3 regions of the Streptomyces sp. NPDC021115 genome follow, and region 2 is predicted to be linked to each of the others. Evidence: riboswitches for the same ligand, from Rfam matches in the RefSeq annotation. Region 2 holds a riboswitch; each other region holds the start of a gene.
The links. A riboswitch is a leader RNA that binds a small molecule or an ion and turns the genes downstream of it on or off. The one in region 2 is predicted to bind thiamine pyrophosphate.
Positions count from the first base shown of each region.

Region 1: it holds a riboswitch for thiamine pyrophosphate, as region 2 does, so the genes downstream of both, thiC (phosphomethylpyrimidine synthase ThiC) here and ACH4TL_RS12340 (purine-cytosine permease family protein) in region 2, are expected to answer to the same signal.
Region 3: it holds a riboswitch for thiamine pyrophosphate, as region 2 does, so the genes downstream of both, thiO (glycine oxidase ThiO) here and ACH4TL_RS12340 (purine-cytosine permease family protein) in region 2, are expected to answer to the same signal.

Region 1 is NZ_JBIRQF010000004.1:298,329-305,730, reverse strand. Features, by position in the region: gene ACH4TL_RS15340 (SsgA family sporulation/cell division regulator) at 1-44, shown strand, start outside; gene ACH4TL_RS15335 (YibE/F family protein) at 75-1,487, opposite strand; TPP riboswitch at 1,557-1,673, shown strand; gene thiC (phosphomethylpyrimidine synthase ThiC) at 1,666-3,426, shown strand; gene ACH4TL_RS15325 (hypothetical protein) at 3,532-3,987, shown strand; gene ACH4TL_RS15320 (maleylpyruvate isomerase N-terminal domain-containing protein) at 4,009-4,251, shown strand; gene ACH4TL_RS15315 (hypothetical protein) at 4,248-5,117, opposite strand; gene ACH4TL_RS15310 (metallophosphoesterase) at 5,320-6,417, opposite strand; gene ACH4TL_RS15305 (LacI family DNA-binding transcriptional regulator) at 6,649-7,402, opposite strand, start outside.
Region 2 is NZ_JBIRQF010000003.1:521,306-528,707, forward strand. Features, by position in the region: gene ACH4TL_RS12330 (IlvD/Edd family dehydratase) at 1-1,655, shown strand, start outside; gene ACH4TL_RS12335 (triphosphoribosyl-dephospho-CoA synthase) at 1,749-2,630, shown strand; TPP riboswitch at 2,643-2,738, shown strand; gene ACH4TL_RS12340 (purine-cytosine permease family protein) at 2,721-4,136, shown strand; gene ACH4TL_RS12345 (APC family permease) at 4,218-5,840, shown strand; gene ACH4TL_RS12350 (serine hydrolase domain-containing protein) at 6,015-7,402, shown strand, end outside.
Region 3 is NZ_JBIRQF010000009.1:223,391-230,792, reverse strand. Features, by position in the region: gene metF (methylenetetrahydrofolate reductase [NAD(P)H]) at 27-944, opposite strand; gene thiE (thiamine phosphate synthase) at 1,063-1,713, opposite strand; gene ACH4TL_RS27035 (Rv2175c family DNA-binding protein) at 1,812-2,177, opposite strand; gene ACH4TL_RS27030 (NAD(P)/FAD-dependent oxidoreductase) at 2,301-3,533, opposite strand; TPP riboswitch at 3,742-3,855, shown strand; gene thiO (glycine oxidase ThiO) at 3,854-5,080, shown strand; gene thiS (sulfur carrier protein ThiS) at 5,077-5,277, shown strand; gene ACH4TL_RS27015 (thiazole synthase) at 5,394-6,137, shown strand; gene ACH4TL_RS27010 (SRPBCC domain-containing protein) at 6,184-6,642, shown strand; gene pknB (Stk1 family PASTA domain-containing Ser/Thr kinase) at 6,763-7,402, shown strand, end outside.

The DNA of each region.
Region 1 (7,402 bases), on a different contig from region 2:
ACGCGGAACTGGACCGCATCCTGGCCGAGGACCGGTACGCGTAACGCCGGTACGTAACCGCTACGCGTAGTCGGTCAGCGTGCGCGTGTCTTACGGCGCCGTCCGCGGCCCCGGCCGTTACCGCTCGCTCCGCCGCCACTGCCCGCGCCGTCGTCCGGCGTGTGGTCCGCGGAGACCACCAGCACCGCCAGCGCCGTGGTCACCGGCACCGAGGCGACCAGCCCGATGCTGCCCACCAGCGTGCGGACGATCTCCTCCGCGACGATCTCGCTCGTCGCCACCGTTCCCACCCCGCTGTCCGCGATCGAGAAGAGGAGCAGCAGCGGAAGCGAGGCGCCCGCGTACGCCAGCACCAGGGTGTTCACGACGGACGCGATGTGGTCCCGCCCGATGCGCATCGCGGCCGCGTAGAGCTTGCGGCGGCCGCCGCGAGGGTCCGCTTCCCGCAGCTCCCAGACCGCCGAGGTCTGGGTGACCGTCACATCGTCCAGCACGCCCAGCGAACCGATGATCACCCCCGCCAGCAGCAGTCCCTTGATCTCGATGTCGGGATAGAGGCTGTGCACCAGACCCGTCTGGTCGTCGGTGTTGCCGGTCAGCGACGCCCAGCCGATGAACAGCGAGCCGAGCACCCCGATCAGCAGCAGCGAGACCAGGGTGCCGAGCACAGCGACCGACGTCCGGGCGCTCAGCCCATGGCACATGTAGAGCGCGAGCAGCATGATCGCGCTGCCCCCGACGATCGCCACCACCAGCGGATTCGAGCCCTGGAGTATCGCCGGGAGGATGAACAGCGTCAGCACTCCGAAGCTGATGGCCAGCGCCACCAGCGCGAAGATGCCGCGCAGTCGGCCGACGGCCACGACCACGAGCGCGAACACCCCGGCGAGCAGGGCCATCGGGAACGAGCGGTCCACGTCCGAGACCGAGTACTGGAGGTTCTTCGGCGCCTGGGGCGCGTACCTCAGCTTCACCTCCTGCCCGGCGCTGAACTTCCGTGAGGCGTTCGGCTGGACGATCTCGGGGAAGGTGCGGCCCTTGTCCTTGCCCGAGGTGACCTCGATGGTGGCCTTCTCGCAGACGCTCTTGCCGCCGCCGCTCCCGCCGCCCGTGGCGCCGCCGGGGTTCGTGGCGCCGCCCTGCTGACCCGGTTCGGTGGGTGCCTGCGGCTGCGCGTTGACGTCGGCGCAGTCGACCTCCGCCACCTTCACCACCCGCCCGGCGACCGTCTCCTGGTCGAAACCGAGCCCGCTGCGGCCCTGCGCTGTGTGCTCGGAGCCACCCGGCCACAGCGCGACAAGACCGGCCACGACGGCGACGGCGAACGGGATGAGCACCACCGCGATGACCTTGCGCAGCCGCGCGGAGACGGGCGCCGCCGGACCGTGCGCATGGGCATGGCTGTGGCCGTGCGAGTGGGTGTGGCCGGGTGGCCGGCCGGACGCGTGGGGCTGCTCGGGCGGATGGTCCTGCTGTGTCGCGGTCACCGTCGCATCATCGCAAGAGAGCGAGGCCCCCTGTTCAGGTACGCGGGGAAACCGTTAGCGTGGGGGCACCTTTGCAATCGCGGGAGCTCGGAGCACCGGGCTGAGAGGGCGCTGACGCGACAGCTGCGCCGACCGCTGAACCTGTTACCGGGTAATGCCGGCGTAGGGAGTGGGTCTCATGACTCAGCAGGATGCACACATGCGCGAAAACGCTGCCGATTTCGGCTGGCACAAGGGATATGTCACGGGTTCCCGCCCGGACATCCAGGTCCCGGTTCGCCGCGTGCACCTCACCAATGGCCAGGACGTGACGCTGTACGACACGTCCGGTCCGTACACCGACCCCCACATCGACACCGACGTCCGCCGCGGCCTCGCGCCGCTGCGGCAGAACTGGATCGTCGCCCGAGGCGATACCGAGGAGTACACCGGCCGTCCGCTCCGGCCCGAGGACGACGGCCTCAAACACACCGCGCCCCGCGGGGGCCTGCGCAACCTCGACGCGGTCTTCCCCGGACGGCCGCGCCAGCCGCGCCGGGCCCGCGACGGGTCCGCCACCCAGCTCAGCTACGCGCGCCGGGGCGAGGTCACCGCCGAGATGGAGTACGTGGCGCTCCGCGAGAACGTCTCCCCCGAGGTGGTCCGCGAGGAGATCGCGGCGGGCCGGGCCGTGCTGCCCGCCAACGTCAACCACCCGGAAATCGAGCCGATGATCATCGGCAAGCGGTTCCTGGTGAAGGTCAACGCCAACATCGGCAACTCCGCCGTCACCTCGTCCATCGAGGAGGAGGTCGAGAAGATGACCTGGGCGACCCGCTGGGGCGCCGACACGGTCATGGACCTCTCGACCGGCCGCAACATCCACACCACCCGCGAGTGGGTGCTGCGCAACTCCCCCGTACCCATCGGCACGGTGCCGCTCTACCAGGCGCTGGAGAAGGTCGACGGCAAGGCCGAGGAGCTGACCTGGGAGGTCTACAAGGACACCGTCATCGAACAGGCCGAGCAGGGCGTCGACTACATGACGGTCCACGCGGGCGTACGGCTGCCGTACGTCCCCCTGACCGCCCGCCGCAAGACCGGCATCGTCTCCCGCGGCGGCTCGATCATGGCGGCCTGGTGCCTGGCCCACCATCAGGAGTCTTTCCTCTACACCCACTTCGAGGAGCTGTGCGAGATCCTCGCGGCGTACGACGTCACTTACTCGCTGGGTGACGGACTGCGCCCCGGATCCATCGCCGACGCCAACGACGAGGCCCAGTTCGCGGAGCTGCGCACGCTCGGCGAGCTCAACCGCGTCGCCAAGGAGCACGGCGTCCAGACGATGATCGAGGGCCCGGGCCATGTCCCGATGCACAAGATCAAGGAGAACGTCGACCTCCAGCAGGAGATCTGCGAGGAGGCCCCGTTCTACACCCTGGGCCCCCTCACCACCGACATCGCGCCCGCCTACGACCACATCACCTCAGGCATCGGCGCCGCGATGATCGCCTGGTGGGGCACGGCGATGCTCTGCTACGTCACCCCCAAGGAGCACCTGGGGCTGCCGGACCGCGACGACGTGAAGACCGGCGTCATCACCTACAAGATCGCCGCCCACGCCGCCGACCTGGCCAAGGGCCACCCCGACGCCCAGGCCTGGGACGACGCGCTCTCCGACGCGCGCTTCGAGTTCCGCTGGGAGGACCAGTTCAACCTGGCCCTCGACCCGGACACGGCACGCTCGTTCCACGACGAGACGCTCCCGGCGGAACCCGCCAAGACGGCTCACTTCTGCTCCATGTGCGGGCCGAAGTTCTGTTCCATGAAGATCAGCCACGACATCCGCCGCGAGCACGGCGACGCGATGGACGAGGCGGAGGCGGAGGCCGGAATGGCGGAGAAGTCCCGCGAGTTCGCGGCCGCGGGCAACCGGGTCTACCTGCCCATCGCCGACTGACCCGATCGCGGAATCTGGCCGCCGGGCTCCCGGGAACGCTGTTTCCGGGGCCCGGCGGCTTCGCCAGGTGGCGGTCGTCCCGTCCGGCAAAGCAGTATGCGACGCATGGGGACCGACGCGGACGTTCAACGGCGGTGGCGCGATGGACAGGCGCCTGACGGTGACGTGATCGTCTTCGGGGACGGTCGGTTGTCGGTGATGCGGTTCTGGGCGACCGAAGGCTGGTCGCGGGCGGAGGAGGTCCTTCAGGCCACGGAGTGGACCGCCCACCACTGGCTGGACGTCGACTTGGTCCTCGCATCGTGCCGCTATGCCGGATACCGCGCCTTCGGAGGCGAATCCGCGGCCCACGGCAGCATCGGCTGGGTCGCCCTGACCCGGGACGACGGCCGGCGGACCCTGGAGTGGCTCGCGGTGTGCTCCGAGTCGGACCCGTTCGCCGAGGTATCCCTCGACGACACCTGCCTGACCGCGGTCAGCACCAGCCACCACGTGTGGACCTTCCCGCGTGACGCCCCGCAGAAGGTGGAGATCGGTCGGGCCGCCGAACGGAACAGGTGACGGCCTCCTATCTGAGCAGCCATGGACAACTTACGCGCCCTGCGCATCGCCAATCAGCGCTTCGCCCAGCACCTCGACGGGATCGGGGACGACGAGTGGGCGCTCGGCACGCCGTGCAGTGAGTGGACGGTGCGGGAGTTGGTGGGGCATGTGCTGCTGGGGCATGCGCATCTGGTGTCGGCCCTGACGGACGACCAGGTCGCCCCGGGGCCCGGGGACACGTTCGGGGAGTGGGCCGCGCGGGCGGAGTGGGCTGCCGGCTAGTCCGGCTGGTTCTCCGGGCCGCCGTATTCGGGGCTGGTGTAGTCCGGGCTGCTGTAGCGGGGGCGGGCCTTGGGGCCCTCGTCGTCGGTGCTGAAGCCCGGGCGGCTGTAGCCGAGGTGGGGGGTGCGGCCCGCCTCGGAGTGGCCGGGGACGTAGGCCGATGAGGTGTGGGTCGGCGCGGTCCATGGGGTGGGGGCCGACGGATTGGTCAGCGCCTCGCGCAGAAAGGGCAGCACGCCCCGTTCCAGCAGGGCCTGCCGCCATGCCTCTCTGGTGCGGTCCACCTCTTCCAGCTGCTCGGCCAGGGCCTCGCCGCGGATCGCGCTGGAGCCGTTGCGCAGGGCGGTGATGAGGAGGCCGACGGCGGCGAGCAGGATGCCCGCGGCGGTGAGCGCGGCGAAGAACCAGCCCGCGGTGATCATCGGTTGGGAGATGGACGGCGCGGGGTCCAGGACGTGCAGCACATAGCCGACGAGGAGGAAGATGATGGCGGCGGTTCCGGCCAGTACCGGGGCGAGGACGGCGAGCATGGGGACCAGCCCCGCTCCGGAGGCGTCCAGGAGGGCGCCGGTGAAACCGGCGGAGTGCTCGTGGTCGCCGTCGTCCTCCCGCGCCCCGGGGATCGGCAGGGGCGGGGCGGGCTCGCGCAGCTTGGTGCGGGCGAGCACGTAGTCCTGGTACTCGGCGGCCGCGCACGCGGTGATGGCGGCCGAGGCGCTGAGCGCCATGGAGCGCAGCTGCTCGGCGGTGAGCCGCTGTCCTATGCCCTTCAGATCCGGTCGGTGGTCCGCGGTACGCAGCACCTCGTCGAGAACTCGCTCGAACTCCGGGCGGTCCTCGGCGAACAGGTGCGGAGCGCTTTTCATGGTGCATCCCCCGATACTCCGTAGGGCCTTGGTGTCCGGCTTTCGCCGGGCAGTCGGGCCGGAAACGGAGGAGAGCCTGCGACGGATAAACCGATGGTAGAGCCGATCCGGCGCGAGGAGACAGCAAGTTTCGTGATTTGCTCAGCCCCGGTGGGGCCCTCCGTCCGCTTGCGTGCGCGCCCGTATCCCGCTCATGTCGCCCTCAGACGCCGAGCGGGAGTTGGACGACCAGCAGTTTTCCGGCCATGGTGATGCCGCCGTCCATCGCGACCGCGAGATTGTCCGCGTAGACATGCGGGCCCTCGACCGCGGGCGTGCCGTCGTCCTCGCCGTCCTCCGAGCCGACTTCGCCCAGCAGATACGGGATCGGGCTGTGCCCGTGGACGATGCGCTCCCCGCCGTAGGCGCCGAGCAATTCGCGTGCGGCCATCGGTCCGGCGTCCTCGTCGCGGAAGGCGAAGCGCTTGGTGAATTTGCGGAACAAGTCCCAGCACTCGTCCGCGTCACTGCGCTGGAGCGCTTCGGTGACGCTGTCGTTGACGGCCTCGATGGAGTCGCCGTAGTCCAGATAGGCGGTGGTGTCGGAGTGCACGAGCAGATGCCCGTCCTCCTCGGCCATCGCGTCCAGCCGGGACATCCACTGGAGGTGATGGTCCTCCAGCCGCTCCATGTCGGTGCGCTGGCCGCCGTTGAGCAGCCAGGCGGCCTGGAAGGAGGCGGTGCCGGCGCCGGAGTTGACGGGCGTGTCGCCGAACCGCTTGGCGCCGATGAGGAGCAGTTCGTGATTGCCCATCAGCGCCTTGCAGTAGCCGCCCGCGGCGGCGGCCTCGGCGGAGAGCTGCATCACCAGGTCGATGACGCCGATGCCGTCCGGGCCGCGGTCGGTGAAGTCGCCGAGGAACCACAGCCGGGCGTTCCCGGCCGCCCAGCTGCCCTTGTCGTCGATCAGGCCCTGGGCGGCCAGCGCCTCGCGCAGCTCGTCGAGGTAGCCGTGGACGTCGCCCACGACGAACAGCGGGCCGGGGCCCTCGCCGTCGGCGAGCGGATCGGCGTCCGGATCGGTCACCGAGTTGAGCGCGATCGTCGGGCGGTCCTGCGGCGGCACCAGCGGGGTGTCCGCGAGGGTGTGCCCCGGGCCCAGCACCGGCAGCTTCTCGGTGGGGGTGTACCCGTCGGGCAGCGGGGCGGGCGCGGGTGCGGGAGGCACCGGGCCGGGCGGCGTGGACGCCCCGTACGCGGGCACGTGCGACATCGCCGCCGTGGTCCCTGCCGTGGCTTCCAGACCGGCCCCCTGAGTCATCGACCCCTCCACCATCGCGCCGCCGTGCCACCTTGTGGACCTTGCCTGGTCGATGGCGGTCCGCGGTGTCGTCCGCCCATCATAGGAATGACCGTGAGGCATTGTGACGCACCAGGGTGCAGTCAATCGGTGCCCGGTCCCGCTCGGACGTTCTTTTATCCCGGATTGGCCCGGTAGGGGAGGCCCAGAGACTCCAAGTCCTTCTCGGGTCATCCTTGAGTCACTCTCAGATCATCCTCCGGCGCGGCTGCGCGGCGGGCTGACGGTCGTACGCGGCGGACGCCGCTGGGACGACGTCCGCACGATCAGTTCGGTGGGTATCACCTGCTCGACCGGGTGGTCGCTGTCGAGCCCTTCGATGGCGTCGATGAGCAGCTGCACCACGGCGGTGCCGATCCGCCGCGGCTTGAGCGAGAGCGTCGTGATGGGCGGCTCGGTGGTCCGGTAGACCGTGGATTCGCTGCAGCACACCAGCAGCAGGTCCTCCGGGACGCGCAGCCCGTAGCGGCGGGCGGCGGCGAGCAGATCCGTGCCGTTGGGGTCGAAGAGCCCGTAGACCGCGTCGGGGCGGTCCGGGCGGGCGAGCAGCCGGTCGGCGGCGACGGCCCCGGCACAGGGGTCGTGGGCCGGGTACGACTCGTAGACGGGGTCCTGGCCCACCCGCTCGCACCAGTGCAGATACGCCTCGGTCGACAGCCGGGTGTAGGTGTCGGTGCTGGTGCCGGTGAGCAGTCCGATGCGGCGGGCCCCGGCCTCGGCGAGGTGGTCCAGGAGGCCGAGCACGGCCGCCTCGTGGTCGTTGTCGACCCAGGCGGTCACCGGGAGGGTCCCGGCCGGGCGGCCGTCGCTGACGACGGGGAGGCCCTGGCGGAGCAGCTCGGCGACCACCGGGTCGTGGTCGGACGGGTCGATGACGATGGTGCCGTCGAGCGCGACGTTGGACCACACGTCGTGCCGGGAGGTGGCCGGGAGGATGACCAGGGCG
Region 2 (7,402 bases):
CGTTCATCCACCGTGCCTGGATGCGGCGCGGCCTCCCCGACCACGCCTTCGACGGACGCCCCCAGATCGTCATCTGCAACACCTGGTCCGAACTCACACCCTGCAACAGCCACTTCCGCGAGATCGCCGACCATGTGAAACGGGGCGTATGGGAGTCCGGCGGGGTGCCGCTGGAGCTCCCGGTGCCCTCGCTCGGGGAGACCCTGCTGCGCCCCACCGCGATGTTCTTCCGCGACCTCGCCGCGATGGTGACCGAGGAACTGATCCGGGCCAACCCCGTCGACGGTGTGATCCTGCTCGGCGGCTGCGACAAGACCGTACCGTCCCTGCTGCTGGGGGCCGCGTCGGTCGATCTGCCCACCCTGATGGTCACCGGCGGCCCCATGCTCAACGGCTCGTGGCAGGGGCGTCCGCTGGGCTGCGGCACCGGGGTGTGGGAGCTGAGCGAGGAGGTACGGGCGGGCCGGATGGCCCGCTCCGAGCTGCGCCGGGCCGAATCGGCGATGATCCGCAGCCGGGGGCACTGCAACACCATGGGCACGGCCTCCACCATGGCCTGTGCCGCCGAGGCACTGGGCATGGCCCTGCCCGGCAACGCGGGGCTCCCGGCCCCCGACAGCAGGCTGCTGGAGCTGTCCCACGCGGCGGGCAACCGCATCGTCGCCATGGTGCGCGAGGACCTGCGGCCCAGCGCGATCCTGACGGCGGAGGCGCTGCGCAACGCGGTGCGCGCGGTGGCCGCCATCGGCGGCTCCACCAACGCGGTCGTCCATCTCCTCGCCCTCGCCCGCCGGGTCGGGGCGGACTTCGGGCTGGACGACATCGACCGCGCGGGCCGTGGCATCCCCCTGCTCGCCGATGTGCAGCCCGCCGGTGCCCACCTCATGGAGGACTTCCACCGCGCCGGTGGACTGGACGCCGTCCTCGGGCAGATCAGGGACCACCTCGAACCGGCCGTCACCATCACCGGCCGCCCGCTGACCGAGGAGCTGTCCGGCCGCTCCAGCGCCGACCTCACCGTCATACGCGACGCGCGGGACCCGATCGCCCACGACGCCGGGCTCGCCGTGCTCCGCGGCAACCTCTGTCCCGACGGGGCCGTCATCAAGCCCGCCGCCGCCACGCCGGAGCTGCTGCGCCACCGGGGCCGCGCCGTGGTGTTCGACGGGATCGAGGACTTCCGGACCCGCATCGACGACCCGGAGCTGGAGGTCGACGCGTCCGATGTGCTGGTCCTGCGCGGCTGCGGGCCGCGCGGCTACCCCGGCATGCCCGAGGTGGGGAACATGCCGCTGCCGCCCGCGGTGCTGCGCTCCGGGGTGCGGGACATGGTGCGGATCAGCGACGCGCGGATGAGCGGCACCGCCTTCGGCACCGTCGTCCTGCACATCGCCCCCGAGTCGGCGGCGGGCGGCCCGCTGGGCCTGGTACGGACCGGCGACTGGATAGAACTGGACGTCGAGCGGCGGCTGTTGAGGCTGGACGTACCGGACGACGAACTCGCCGCACGGCAACCGGTGACCGCCGCCGCGCCACCGGCCACCAGCGGATGGGAGCAGATCTACCGTGACCACGTCGAACAGGCCGACCGCGGCGCGGGGCTCGATTTCCTCTCCGGCACCCGCGGATCGTACGTGGCCAGGGAGTCGCACTGAGGGCGTCGCGCTTAAGGGCGTGGCACCGGGCCCCACAGCGGGATCACAGGAAGGACCCAGGCCCGGGAAAGGTCCGCCGCCTAGCCTCCGGGCATGCCCACGACGCGCTCCACGGACGACGCACTGGCGCAGACCGCCGTACGAGCCCTGATCTCCCAGGCGGAGCTGACCCCCAAACCGGGCCTCGCGGACACCCGTGACCTCCAGGCCCGCGCCACCGGCACCGATCTGCTCGCGCTGCGCTGGTCGGCCAAGTCGCTGGCGCCCGGGTTCGCGGCCATGGCCGCCGCCGCGCGGCGCCCCGGCGAGCCGACCCGGGCGCTCCGCGAGGAGCTGGGCGCCATCGGCCGCTGCGCCGAGTGGACCATGGCGCGGGCCGGTGGCGGCCCGGCCACCGGCGGTGTGCACCACGGGGCGCTGTGGGTGCTGGGGCTGCTGGTGGCGGCCGCCGCCCTGACACCCGGCGCCACGCCCCGGGAACTGACCGCCACCGCCCGCGAGCTCGCGGCCCACGCCGACCGCCGTGCCCCGCGCAGGCCATCGGCGGGCTCGCAGGTGTCCGCCACCTACGGCGCGGCGGGCGCGCGCGGCGAGGCGCGGGCCGCCTTCCCGCACGTACGCCGCGCCCTGGACACCCTGGCCACAGCCCGGGCCGCGGGCGCCACCGAGACCCAGGCCCGCCTCGACGCGCTGCTCACCGTGATGAGCACCCTCCAGGACACCGGGCCGCTGTACCAGGCCGGGCCGCCCGCCCTCCGGCGGGTGCAGGACGGGGCGCGCGGTGTGCTGGAGGCGGGCGGCACCGCGACGGACCGGGGCGCCGCCGCCCTCGCCACCCTCGACGCCGAACTGCGCGAGACGGGCATCGCACCACGTGGGAGCGCCGCACTGCTGGCCGGTGCGCTGTTCCTGGACGCGCTCCCGGCAGCGGCCGGGACCGGCCCCCGGGACCGGGCCCCCGGCATGAGGGGTTAGCCTGGGGGCGCTCCACCGGACACGGGGTGCCCCCACGCGGGGGCTGAGATCACACCCGTCGAACCTGAACCAGTTAGCACTGGCGGAGGGATGTCATCGATGCCACGGCCGCATGCTGCCACTGATCCGGCGCCCCTCGGCGCGGAATCCGTCTTCGACGGGCGGATGCCCTCCGCGCCCGGCGATCTGCGCGTCGAGGCGCGCGGTATCGCGCCGGTCCCGGAAAGTCACCGCTACGGCGGCCCGGGGCGCCTGTTCACCGTGTGGTTCGCCCCGAACCTGACCATGACCGGCGTGTTCACCGGAACCGTCGGCATCGGCCTCGGCCTGGACTTCGCCACCGCGCTGGCCGCCGTCGTCCTGGGCACCCTCATCGGTGCCGTACCCACCGCGTATCTGGGCACCTGGGGCAGCCGGACCGGGGCCGGGCAGCTGCCGCTGGCGCGGCTCGCGTTCGGCCGGGCCGTCGGCGTGCCCGGCGTCCTCCAGTGGCTGTCGTCGGTGGCCTGGGACGCGCTCATCGGGCTGTTCGGCGGTGACGCGCTGGCCCGGCTGTGCGGGCTGCCGTTCTGGCTGGGCGTGCTGATCATGATGGCCGCCCAGGGGGTGCTCGGGGTGCTGGGCTACGAGGCCATCCACCGGATGCAGAAGCTGATGACCTTCGTCCTCGCCGCCGCCTTCGCCGCCCTCGCCGTCAAGCTGCTCGACGGTGTCCACCCCGCCGCCACCGGGTCGGCCCATGGCGCGGACCGCGTCGGCGCCTTCGTCCTGACCAGCACGATCGCGCTGAGCCTGGCGCTGTCGTGGGCGCCGTACGCCAGCGACTTCAGCCGCTATCTGCCCCGCGACACCTCCCGGACCCGCATGTTCTGGTGCACCCTGCTCGGTGTCACCGTGTCCTTCGTGGCCGTCCAGACGCTGGGGCTGTGGGGCGCCTCCGTCTTCACCGACCAGACAGCCCGCGGTGTCGAGACGGCGCTCGGCGGCGGGGCGCTCGGCGCGTTCGGGCTGCTGGCCGTGGCGCTCGCCGCGCTGTGCAGCAACGCCATGAACGACTACAGCGGCTCCCTGGCCCTCCAGACCGCCGGTGTCCGCATCCCCCGCCCGCTGGCCGCGGCCCTCGCCGCCGCGCTCGGCTTCCCGCTGGTGCTGTGGATGCACGCCGCCGACACCACCGCCCGATTCCAGAACGTGCTGCTGTTCGTCGGCTACTGGATTCCCGGCTTCGTCGCGGTCGTGGCCGTCGACTGGTTCGCCCGCGCCCGCGCCCGGGGCGGCGCGCCGGTCGACCTGGCCGCCGAGCGCGCCCGCCCGCAGCCGTGGTGGCCCGCGCTCCTGGCGTTCGGCGCCGCCTTCGCCGCCGCCGTGCCCTTCATGGACACCGGCCTGTACACGGGCCCGGTGGCGGCCGCGCTGCACGGCGCCGACCTCGCGTACTACGCCGCCTTCCTCGCGGCGCTCCTCATCTACGTCCCGCTCAGGCTCGGGCGTCGCACGGCCCGCTGACGACGCGGGCACCGGGACCGGCGGGGCGCGTGGCACCCTGGGCTCTCGTATGATCCCGCACCACCCGAGGAGACGTGCCACGTGCCGCAGAACCAGCCAGCGGAGTCCATCGCCGCCCCGGCGGTGCTCGCCGAGGAGCGCAGACTCCACAAGGACCTCGGCTTCTGGGGCCTGACCGCCATCGGGTTCTCCAACATCCTCGGCTCCGGCTGGCTGTTCGCGGCCCTGTACGCCGCCCAGACCGCCGGGCCCGCCGCGTTGCTGTCCTGGATCGCGGCGGGCGCGCTGTGCGCCCTGATCGCCCTGGTCATGGTGGAGCTGGGCGCCACCCGCCCGGAGGGCGGCGGCACCGTGCGGTGGCCGCTGTACGCGAGCGGGCGGCTGGTCGGCACGATGGTCGGCTGGTCCGTCGTGCTGTCCGTCGGCGGCACGGCCGCCGAGATCAGCGCGATCATGCAGTACGCCGCGCACTATCTGCCGGGGATCTACGACGGCGGCCACCTCACCCTCCCCGGCCTCGGCGTGGCGGTGGGCTTGAGCGTCGTGCTCACCGCGCTGAACTGGTTCGCCGTGCGGATATTCGCCCGGCTCAACAACCTGGTGTCGGTGTTCAAGGTCGTCGTCCCAGTGCTCACGATCGTCGCGCTGTTCCTGTCGGGCACCCACTCGGGGCGCCTCACCGAACACGGCGGTTTCGCGCCGTACGGCTACGCGGCCTGCCTCACCGCCCTCGCGGGGGGTGGCATCGTGTACTCCGTCAACGGCTTCCAGGCCCCGCTGGACTTCTCCGGCGAGGCCCGCAATCCACGCCGTTCGGTACCGGCCGCGGTGCTCACCGGGATCGGCCTGGCCGTGCTGGTCTACCTCGGGCTCCAGCTGGCGTTCCTGTACACCGTCCCGGACTCGGTGCTGGGCCACGGCTGGCAGGGGGTCAACTTCGAGTCGCCGTTCGGCCAGCTCGCCCTCATCCTCAATCTGCACTGGCTGGCCACGCTGCTGTACGCGGACGCCGTGATCTCCCCGGGCGGTTCCGCCTACGTCGGGGTGGCGATCGACGCCCGGCACACCTACGCCCTGGCCAAGAACGGCCTGCTGCCGCGCTTCTTCATGCGCATCGACCCCGCGTCCGGCATGGCACACCGGGCGCTGCTGCTCAACCTCGCGGTCATCGTCGTCTTCATGCTGCCGTTCGGCGGCTGGCAGGACATCGTGAGCGTGATGGGGGACATGTATCTGCTCATCTACGCGGCCTCGGCGGTGGCCGTCGCGGTGTTCCGGGCACACGACCGGGAGCGGGGAGTGCCCCGGGCGGACGGGCAGGTGCCGGGGGTGCGCTGGATCGCGCCCCTCAGCTTCGTGGTGGCCAGCGAGTTCGTGTTCTGGTCCGGCTGGGACGATCTGCGGCTCGCCCTGCCCCTCGTCCTGGCCGGGGTTCCGCTGTTCCTGCTCCAGCGGCGCACCACCGGCGGCCTGCCCGCCCTCGGCGAGCTGCGGCACGGCGCCTGGCTGGTCTTCCACCTCGCCGCGCTGACCCTGCTGTCGTGGCTCGGCTCGTTCGGCGGTTCCGGCCAGTTGCGGGCGCCGTACGACACGGTCGCGGTGGGCGCGCTCGCGCTCGGCGTGTTCGCGTGGGCGGTGCGCTCGGGCGCCGCGCACCTCAGGGCGGGCGCCACGGACGTGCCGCCCATGGCCCCGTCGGTCTGAGCCGCCCGCTCCGGGGAGCCGCGTCGCGCTCTGGCGCGGTGCGGCTCCTTTCGCCGATGATCGAAAGTCGACCCACCGCGCACGACCCACCGCGCACGACCCACCGCGCACGACCCACCGCGCACGACCCACCGCATACGACCGCATACGATCCGCCATGGAGGATGAGCCGCGATGAGTGCTGGCAGTGCCCGACCCCTGCCCGAGAGCACACCCGCCGCGCAGGGTGTGGACGCCCGAGGCGTCGGCGCGTTCCTCGACGCGCTGGAGGCGGCGCCCGGAATCGAGCCGCACAGCCTGATGATCGTGCGCCACGGCCAGCTGGTCGCCTCCGGCTGGTGGGCGCCGTACACCCCGGACCGGCCGCATCTGCTCTACTCCATCAGCAAGAGCTTCACCTCGACGGCGGCCGGATTCGCGGTGGCCGAGGGGCTGATGAGCCTCGACGACCCGGTGCTCTCGTACTTCCCCGAGTTCGACGGCGACATCACCGACCCGCGCAGCCGGGCCATGCTCGTCCGGCACGTGGCGGCCATGGCCAGCGGGCATCTGACCGACGCCCGGGAGCAGGCGTTCACCCGCGACCGGGACGAGCCCGTGCGCGGCTTCCTGCTGACCCCGCCCGACCGCGACCCCGGCACCGTCTTCGCCTACAACCAGCCCGCCACGTACAGCCTCGCCGCGATCGTCCAGCGCGTGACCGGGCAGTCGCTCATCGACTATCTGCGGCCACGGCTGTTCGACCCGCTGGGGATCGGCGAGACGGCCTGGTTGCAGCGTCCGCCCGGCCGCGACCTCGGCTTCAGCGGGATGTACGCCACCACGGACGCCCTCGCCCGGCTGGGCCTGCTGTACCTGGGCAACGGGATGTGGGAGGGCCGTCAACTGCTGCCCGCCGCATGGGTGGCCGAGGCGACCCGGGCGCGGATCAGCAACGCGGACGGCACCGCGGAGGGTGCGGCCTCCGACTGGCAGCAGGGCTACGGGTTCCAGTTCTGGCGGTCCCGGCACGGCTACCGGGGCGACGGGGCGTACGGGCAGTTCTGCCTCGTGCTGCCCGACCACGACGCGGTGATCGCCATGACCGGCGACACCGTGGAGATGCAGACGGTGCTGAACCTGGCCTGGCAGCATCTCCTCCCGGCGCTCGGCCCCGCGCCCCTGGACCACCGCCGGGACGAGGACGCGGCGTTGCGGGCGCGGCTCGACGGGCTTCAACTGCCGCCGACGTACGAGAAGTTCACCGCGCCGGCGGACGCCGGGACGGCGGCCACGACCTTCACCCCGGCGGGCGGCAGTTGCGCGGACCAGCCCCGGCTGGCGGAGGTGACGGTCGCCCCCGGCGGCGACGGCGCCTGGACCCTCTCCCTGGCGGAGGGCGCGGCACGGCTCGATGTGCGGCTCGGCGCCATGGGATGGACGGTGGAGGAGGGCACGGACCAACGGGTCCCGACGGCGGCGAACGGCGGCTGGACCGCCCCGGACACCTTCGTGGCCGACATCGCGTTCCTGGAGACCCCGCACCACCTCGACGTGACCTGTTCGACGGCCGACCGGACGTT
Region 3 (7,402 bases), on a different contig from region 2:
GTGCGGCTGCCCGTCGGCCGCCGTCATCAGGACCGCTGGTGCAGTCCCAGATTCTTGTAGATTTCCAGCGTCGCCGTGGAGTGGTTGAGCGTAATGAAGTGCAGCCCGGGGATCTCCTCGGCCATCAACCGCGCGCACAGCTCTGTCGCGTAGTCGATCCCGATCGAGCGTACAGCCGCCGCGTCGTCCTTGACCGCCAGGATGCGTTCGGCCAGCTCCGGCGGGAAGGCGGCGTTGCTGAGCTGTGCGAACCGCTCGATCTGCCTGACGTTCGTGACCGGCATGATCTCAGGGATGATCGGCGTCGTACAGCCCGAGGCCGCGACCCGGTCGCGCAGCCGCAGATAGTCCTCCGGATAGAAGAACATCTGAGTGATCGCGAAGTCGGCGCCCGCGCGGCACTTGTCGACGAAGTGACGGATGTCGGTGTCCCAGTCCGTCGAGCGCGGATGCATCTCGGGGAAGGCGGCGACACCGACGCAGAAGTCCCCGGACTCCTTGATCAGGCGGACCAGCTCGGCGGCGTAGGTGATGCCGTCGGGGTGCTTGACCCAGTCGGCCATCGGGTCGCCGGGCGGGTCGCCGCGCAGGGCGAGCATGTTCCGGATCCCGGCACCGGCGTACTGGCCGATGATGTTGCGCAGCTCGGCGAGCGAGTGGTTGACCGCGGTCAGGTGCGCGACGGGGGTCAGGGTGGTGTCGGTCGCGATCTGCTCGGTGGCGCGGACGGTGCCCTCACGGGAGGAGCCGCCCGCGCCGTACGTCACGGAGACGAAGGTCGGTGAGACGGCCTCCAGCCGGCGGATGGCGTTCCACAGCGTGTGCTGCCCCTTGTCCGTTTTGGGGGCGAAGAACTCGAAGGAATACGATTGCTCACCCGACGCGAGCAGGTCACGCACGGTAAGGGCTCGATCAGTCCTGGTGGAAGCGGTACCTAGGGCCATACGGGAAGGTTAGCCAGCCGGGTGGTCGGCGCCCACCCGGCAGCGTGGTTATGGGGGTTTTGCCGGTCTCCTGTCCGCAATGCGGACGGAATCACCGAGCCGGGCTCAACTCCGACACCTACCGGACATCTGCCGCTCGCACACGCTTCGCCAGGGCTTCCGTGGCCGCCGCAGGGTCCGCGGCCTCGGTGATGGCCCGCACCACGACGACCCGCCGTGCTCCCGCCTCCAGCACCTCGTCCAGGTTCGACGCGTCGATGCCGCCGATCGCGAACCAGGGCCGGGCCGGGCGCTGAGCGGCCGCGTGACGGACCAGGGACAGGCCCGGGGCGTGACGGCCCGGCTTGGTGGGGGTGGGCCAGCAGGGGCCGGTGCAGAAGTAGTCCACGCCGGGCTCGGCCAGCGCCGCGTCCACCTCGGCCTCGGCGTGGGTGGAGCGCCCGATCAGCGGGCCGTCGCCGATGATGGCGCGCGCGGCCGGGACCGGCAGGTCGCCCTGGCCCAGGTGGAGCACGTCGGCACCGGCGGCGTGGGCGACGTCCGCCCGGTCGTTCACGGCGAGCAGCTTGCCGTGGCGGCGGCAGGCATCAGCGAAGACGGCGAGGTGGTCCAGCTCCTCGGCGGCCTCCATGCCCTTGTCCCGCAGCTGGACGATGTCCACTCCGGCGCCCAGCACGGCGTCCAGGAACTCCGGCAGGTCGCCCTGGCGCTTGCGCGCGTCGGTGCACAGGTAGAGGCGGGCGTCGGCCAGCTGCTCACGTGCGGTCATGGGTGGGTTTCCCCCCGGGTCGTGCGGCGTGCGGGCCGGGGGTGCCGTCGGGCCCCGGTCCGCACGCCAGGTGGTGGTTCAGGAAACGGCGGGCGGCGTCAGACGGCGAGCGCCTGCGCGCGCCGCTTCACTTCCGTGCCGCGATTCTCGTGCAGCGCCTGCGCCGGGGTGCCCGGCAGGCTCGGGTCGGGGGTGAAGAGCCACTCCAGCATCTCCTCGTCGCTGAAGCCGTCGTCCTTGAGCAGCGTCAAGGTGCCCACGAGGCCCTTGACGACCTTTCCGTCACCGATGAAGTCCTCGGGCACCTGGAGCACCCTGTTCTCGCCACGGCGCACCGCGATCAGCTGGCCCTCCTTGACCAGTTGCCTCACACGAGTCACCTCGACGCCGAGCCGGTCGGCGATGTCGGGGAGAGTGAGCCAGGCGGGGACGAGAGCATCGATCTTTGCGTCAATCTCGGTCACGGAACAAGCCTGCCATCTGGGACTGACAGTGGGTAGCCGGGCGTCCGCCGTGCGGCCGCCGGATCCGGGGCCCGCCGGTCCCGCCGGGCCCCGCGCCCCCACCCGCCGGGGCGTACCGGCGGGTCACAGAACGGCGGACTTCAGCGGCACCGAAGGATCGGTGGCCCGGGTCCGGTCCAGCCGGGCGCCGCGTTCGATCAGCTTGCGGCCCTGGGCCAGATCGCGCGGACGGCCGACCGCCAGCAGGGCGACCAGGGCCCCGTCCCGCAGCCAGCACACCGACCAGGCGGCGCCGTCCGGGTCGCCCCGCCAGACCAGCTCGTCGGCGTCGGAGTGGTGTCCGGCGTACTGCACGAAGCGCCCGAACTGCTCGGACCAGAAGTACGGCACCGGGTCGTAGACCTGGCCGGGGAAGTGCGCGGTCCGGCTGCCGACCACATTGGCGGCGACCGTCCGCGGCCCCTGGAGCGCGTTGTCCCAGTGGTGCACCAGCAGCCGCGTCCCGTAGCGGGCGGACGGGAAGGACGCGCAGTCGCCGACCGCGTACACGTCCGGCGCCGAGGTGCGCAGTCCCTCGTCGGCGGCGACGGACCGGTCCTCGGCGAGCGCGATGCCCGAACCGGCCAGCCAGCCGGTCGCGGGCCGGGCCCCGATGCCGACGACCACCGCACCGGCGCGCAGCCGGGTGCCGTCGCCGAGCTGGAGCCCGTTGGCGTCGAGCGCGGTCACCCGGGCGCCGGTGACCAGGGTGGCGCCGTAGTCCGCGTACCAGCCGGTCATATGGGCGGCGACCTCCGCCGGGAGGGCGCCCGCCAGCGGCCGGTCAGCGGCCTCGACGACCGTCACCGCGCAGCCCGCCTCGCGGGCGGCGGTCGCGAACTCCGCGCCGATCCAGCCCGCCCCGACCACCACGATCTCCTGCTGCCCGGCGAGCACCGGGCGCAGCCGCTCGGCGTCGTCCAGGGTGCGCAGGAGGTGGACGCCCGGTACGTCCTCGCTGCCGGGCAGGGCGATCGGCTCGGCGCCGGTGGCGATCACCAGGACGTCGTAGCGGACCGGCCCGGACCCCGTCTCGACCGTCCGCCCGGCCGTGTCCAGCCCGGTCACGGGCACGCCGAGGCGCAGCCCGATGCCGAGCGCGGCGAAGTCCACGTCGAACGCGGACCCTTCGGCCTTGCCGAGCAGCACGGCCTTGGACAGCGGCGGCCGGTCGTACGGCTGATGGGGCTCGGCCCCCAGCAGCAGGATCTCCCCGGTCCAGCCCTGTTCCCGCAGCGCCACGGCGGTCTGCACGCCCGCCATGCCCGCGCCGACGATCACCACCCGCTGTCCGCCGCCACCCGCCGAGGACGCCATCGTCTTCGTCGTCTCATCGCTCACACGATCACTGTATTGCGGCAGGTGGGGCGGACCGCAGAGCGCACGACGAGATCTCGGGCACAGCCCGAGGGGCCGGACGCCGGGCCGGACGCCGCTTCGTACGGGCGCGCCGCGGGCCCGGCGGCCGACGCCGCCCGGGACGCTCCCTTCCGGGCGATTCGGGGCGCGTACTAGGGTGGCGGGACAGAGCACTCGCGGGAGCCCGGGCGCACCGGGCTGAGAGGGAGGCTGGCGCGGCCTCCGACCGTACGAACCTGATCCGGGTCATGCCGGCGAAGGGAGGGGGCGACCAGCCCATGCACACGCCACCCCACACACCACATCGAACGACCGCCGACGAAGCGCCGTACGACGTCCTCGTCATCGGCGGCGGCATCATCGGCCTCGTCACGGCCTGGCGGGCGGCCCAGCGGGGCCTGCGCACCGCCCTCGCGGACGCCGCGCCCGGCGGCGGGGCCGCCCGGGTCGCGGCCGGGATGCTGGCGGCCGTCACCGAGCTGCACTACGGCGAGCAGACCCTGCTCGGGCTGAATCTGGACTCGGCGCGCCGCTATCCGTCCTTCGTGGCGGAGCTGGAGCAGGCGAGCGGCCATGACCTGGGCTTCCGCACCTGCGGCACGCTCTCCGTCGCGCTCGACGCCGACGACCGCGCCCATCTGCGCGAGCTGCACGCCTTCCAGCAGCGGCTCGGTCTTGACGCCCAGTGGTTGAACGGACGCGAATGCCGGCGCCTGGAGCCGATGCTCGCGCCGGGCGTGCGCGGGGGCCTGCGCGTCGACGGCGACCACCAGATCGACCCGCGACGGCTGGCGGCGGCGCTCCTGACGGCGTGCGAGCGCGCCGGGGTGGTGTTCCACCGCGTCCGCGCGGAGCGGCTGCTGCTGGACCGCGACGGCGGCCGGGCCACCGGGGCCGAGCTGGCCGACGGTGCGCGCACCCGGCTGACCGCCGGGCAGACCGTGCTGGCCGCGGGCAGCCTCAGCGGACGGCTCCCCGGCGTCCCCGAGGACGTCCTGCCGCCCGTACGCCCGGTCAAGGGCCAGGTGCTGCGGCTGTCGGTGCCCGGCCCGTACGCGCCCTTCCTGTCCAGGACCGTGCGCGCCGTGGTGCGCGGCGGGCACGTCTACCTCGTCCCGCGCGAGAACGGCGAGCTGGTCGTCGGCGCGACCACCGAGGAGCTGGGCTGGGACACCACGGTCACCGCGGGCGGGGTGTACGAGCTGCTGCGCGACGCGCACGAGCTGGTGCCCGGCATCACCGAACTGCCGCTCGTCGAGACCCTCGCCGGGCTGCGCCCCGGCTCTCCCGACAACGCCCCGCTGCTCGGCCCGACCGCGCTGCCGGGCCTCCAGCTGGCCACCGGCCACTACCGCAACGGCGTCCTGCTCACCCCGATCACCGGCGATGTCATGGCCGAGGCGCTTCACCGTGGCGAACTCCCGCCCGAGGCACGCCCGTTCTCCCCTCGGCGCTTCGCGCCTCCCACCACAGCGGCAGCCGCAGTACAGGAGCACACCGCATGACCGTCACCGTGAACGGCGAGCCCCGGGAGCTGCCCGACGGCACCACCCTCGACGGGGTCGTCGCGACCCTCACCCAGGCGCCCTCGGGCGTCGCCGCGGCCGTCAACGAGACGGTCGTCCCGCGCGGCCAGTGGCCCGCGACCCCGCTCGGCGACGGCGATCGCGTCGAGGTCCTCACCGCGGTCCAAGGAGGCTGAACCCCATGTCTCACGCCACGTCCCACGCCACGTCGCAGCCCACCACCCTCGACGAGGTCCTCACCGGCGCCGATCCGCTCACCATCGCCGGTACGACCTTCGGCTCCCGCCTGATCATGGGCACCGGCGGCGCGCCCAGCCTCGACATCCTGGAGCGCTCGCTGATCGCCTCCGGCACCGAGCTGACCACGGTCGCGATGCGCCGCCTCGACCCCACGGTGCAGGGTTCGGTGCTGTCCGTGCTGAACCGGCACGGCATCCGCCCGCTGCCCAACACCGCGGGCTGTTTCACCGCCGGGGAGGCCGTGCTGACCGCCCGGCTCGCCCGCGAGGCGCTGGGCACCGACTGGGTGAAGCTGGAGGTCGTCGCCGACGAACGCACCCTCCTCCCCGACCCCATCGAGACGCTGGACGCCGCCGAGACCCTGGTGGACGACGGCTTCACGGTCCTGCCGTACACCAACGACGATCCGGTGCTGGCCCGGAAGCTGGAGGACGTCGGCTGCGCGGCGATCATGCCACTGGGCTCGCCGATCGGCTCCGGCCTCGGCATCCGCAACCCGCACAACTTCCAGCTGATCACCGAGCGCGCCGGGGTCCCGGTGATCCTCGACGCGGGCGCGGGCACGGCGTCCGACGCCGCGCTGGCCATGGAGCTGGGCTGCGCGGCCGTCATGCTGGCCTCGGCCGTGACACGCGCCCAGGAGCCGGTGCTGATGGCGGGTGCCATGCGGCACGCGGTCGCCGCGGGGCGGCTGGCGCACCGGGCGGGCCGTATCCCCCGCCGCCACTTCGCCGAGGCGTCCTCCCCCGCGGAGGGCCTGGCCGCGCTCGACCCGGAGCGGCCCGCGTTCGCGTAACGGGCTGAAACGGACCGGCATACCGTGGGAGGCGGAGGTGGTCGCCGTGACCGTGACCGTGGCCGACCGGATCGAGCGCGAGATCTACGTCCCCGCCCCCGCCGACCGCGTCTGGCGGGTGCTGACCACTCCGGAGCACATCCGCACCTGGTACGCCCCCGGCGGCTGCGAGATCGATCCGCGCCCCGGCGGCACCGTCCGCTTCCGCTGGGACGAGCACGGTGAGTTCCACGGCCAGGTCGAGCGGGCGGTCCCGGACGCCCTCTTCCGCTTCCGGCTGGCCCATGCGCCCGACCGCGCCCCGCTCGGGCCCGGGCAGACCACCGTGGTCGAGTTCACGCTCTCCCCGGAGGGCGCGGGCACCCGCCTCCGCCTCGCCGAGACCGGCATCCGCGCGCTCGACCTCCCCGACGAGGCCAAGGCCAAGCACGCCGAGTACGCCGCCCTGGCCTGGACCTCCGCCCTGGAGGAGCTGACCGCCCTGGCCGCGGCCTCCCACAACTGACGCCGCCCGGGGCTGGGGGCTGGGAACGGTCTACGCACAGGTCACCGTTCTGTCGCAGTACGTACCGGACATCCGGGCACCGGTCCAACGCGTCGGTGACGGATCGTAGACTGCACTCTCGTGGATACGACGCTCCAGGACCCCCTTGTCGGGCAGGTGCTCGACGGCCGCTACCGCGTTGAGGCGCGCATCGCCGTGGGCGGGATGGCGACGGTCTACCGGGCCGTCGACACGCGGCTCGACCGCGTGCTCGCCCTGAAGGTGATGCACCAGAGCCTCGCCTCGGACACCGCCTTCGTGGACCGCTTCATCCGCGAGGCCAAGTCCGTCGCCAGACTCGCGCACGCCAATGTGGTCGGCATGTACGACCAGGGCACGGACGGCGCGCACGTCTACCTGGCCATGGAGTACGTCGCCGGGTGCACCCTGCGGGACGTGCTGCGCGAGCGCGGGGCCCTCCAGCCGCGCGCCGCCCTGGACATCCTGGAACCGGTCCTGGCCGCCCTCGGCGCCGCCCATCGCGCGGGCTTCGTCCACCGCGACATGAAGCCGGAGAACGTCCTGATCGGCGACGACGGCCGGGTCAAGGTCGCCGACTTCGGCCTGGTCAGGGCCGTGGACACCAACACCAGCGCCTCCACAGGGTCCGTCCTGGGCACCGTGTCCTACCTCGCGCCGGAGCAGATCGAGCACGGTACGGCCGACACCCGCGCCGACGTCTACGCGTGCGGTGTCGTCCTGTACGAGATGCTCACCGGCT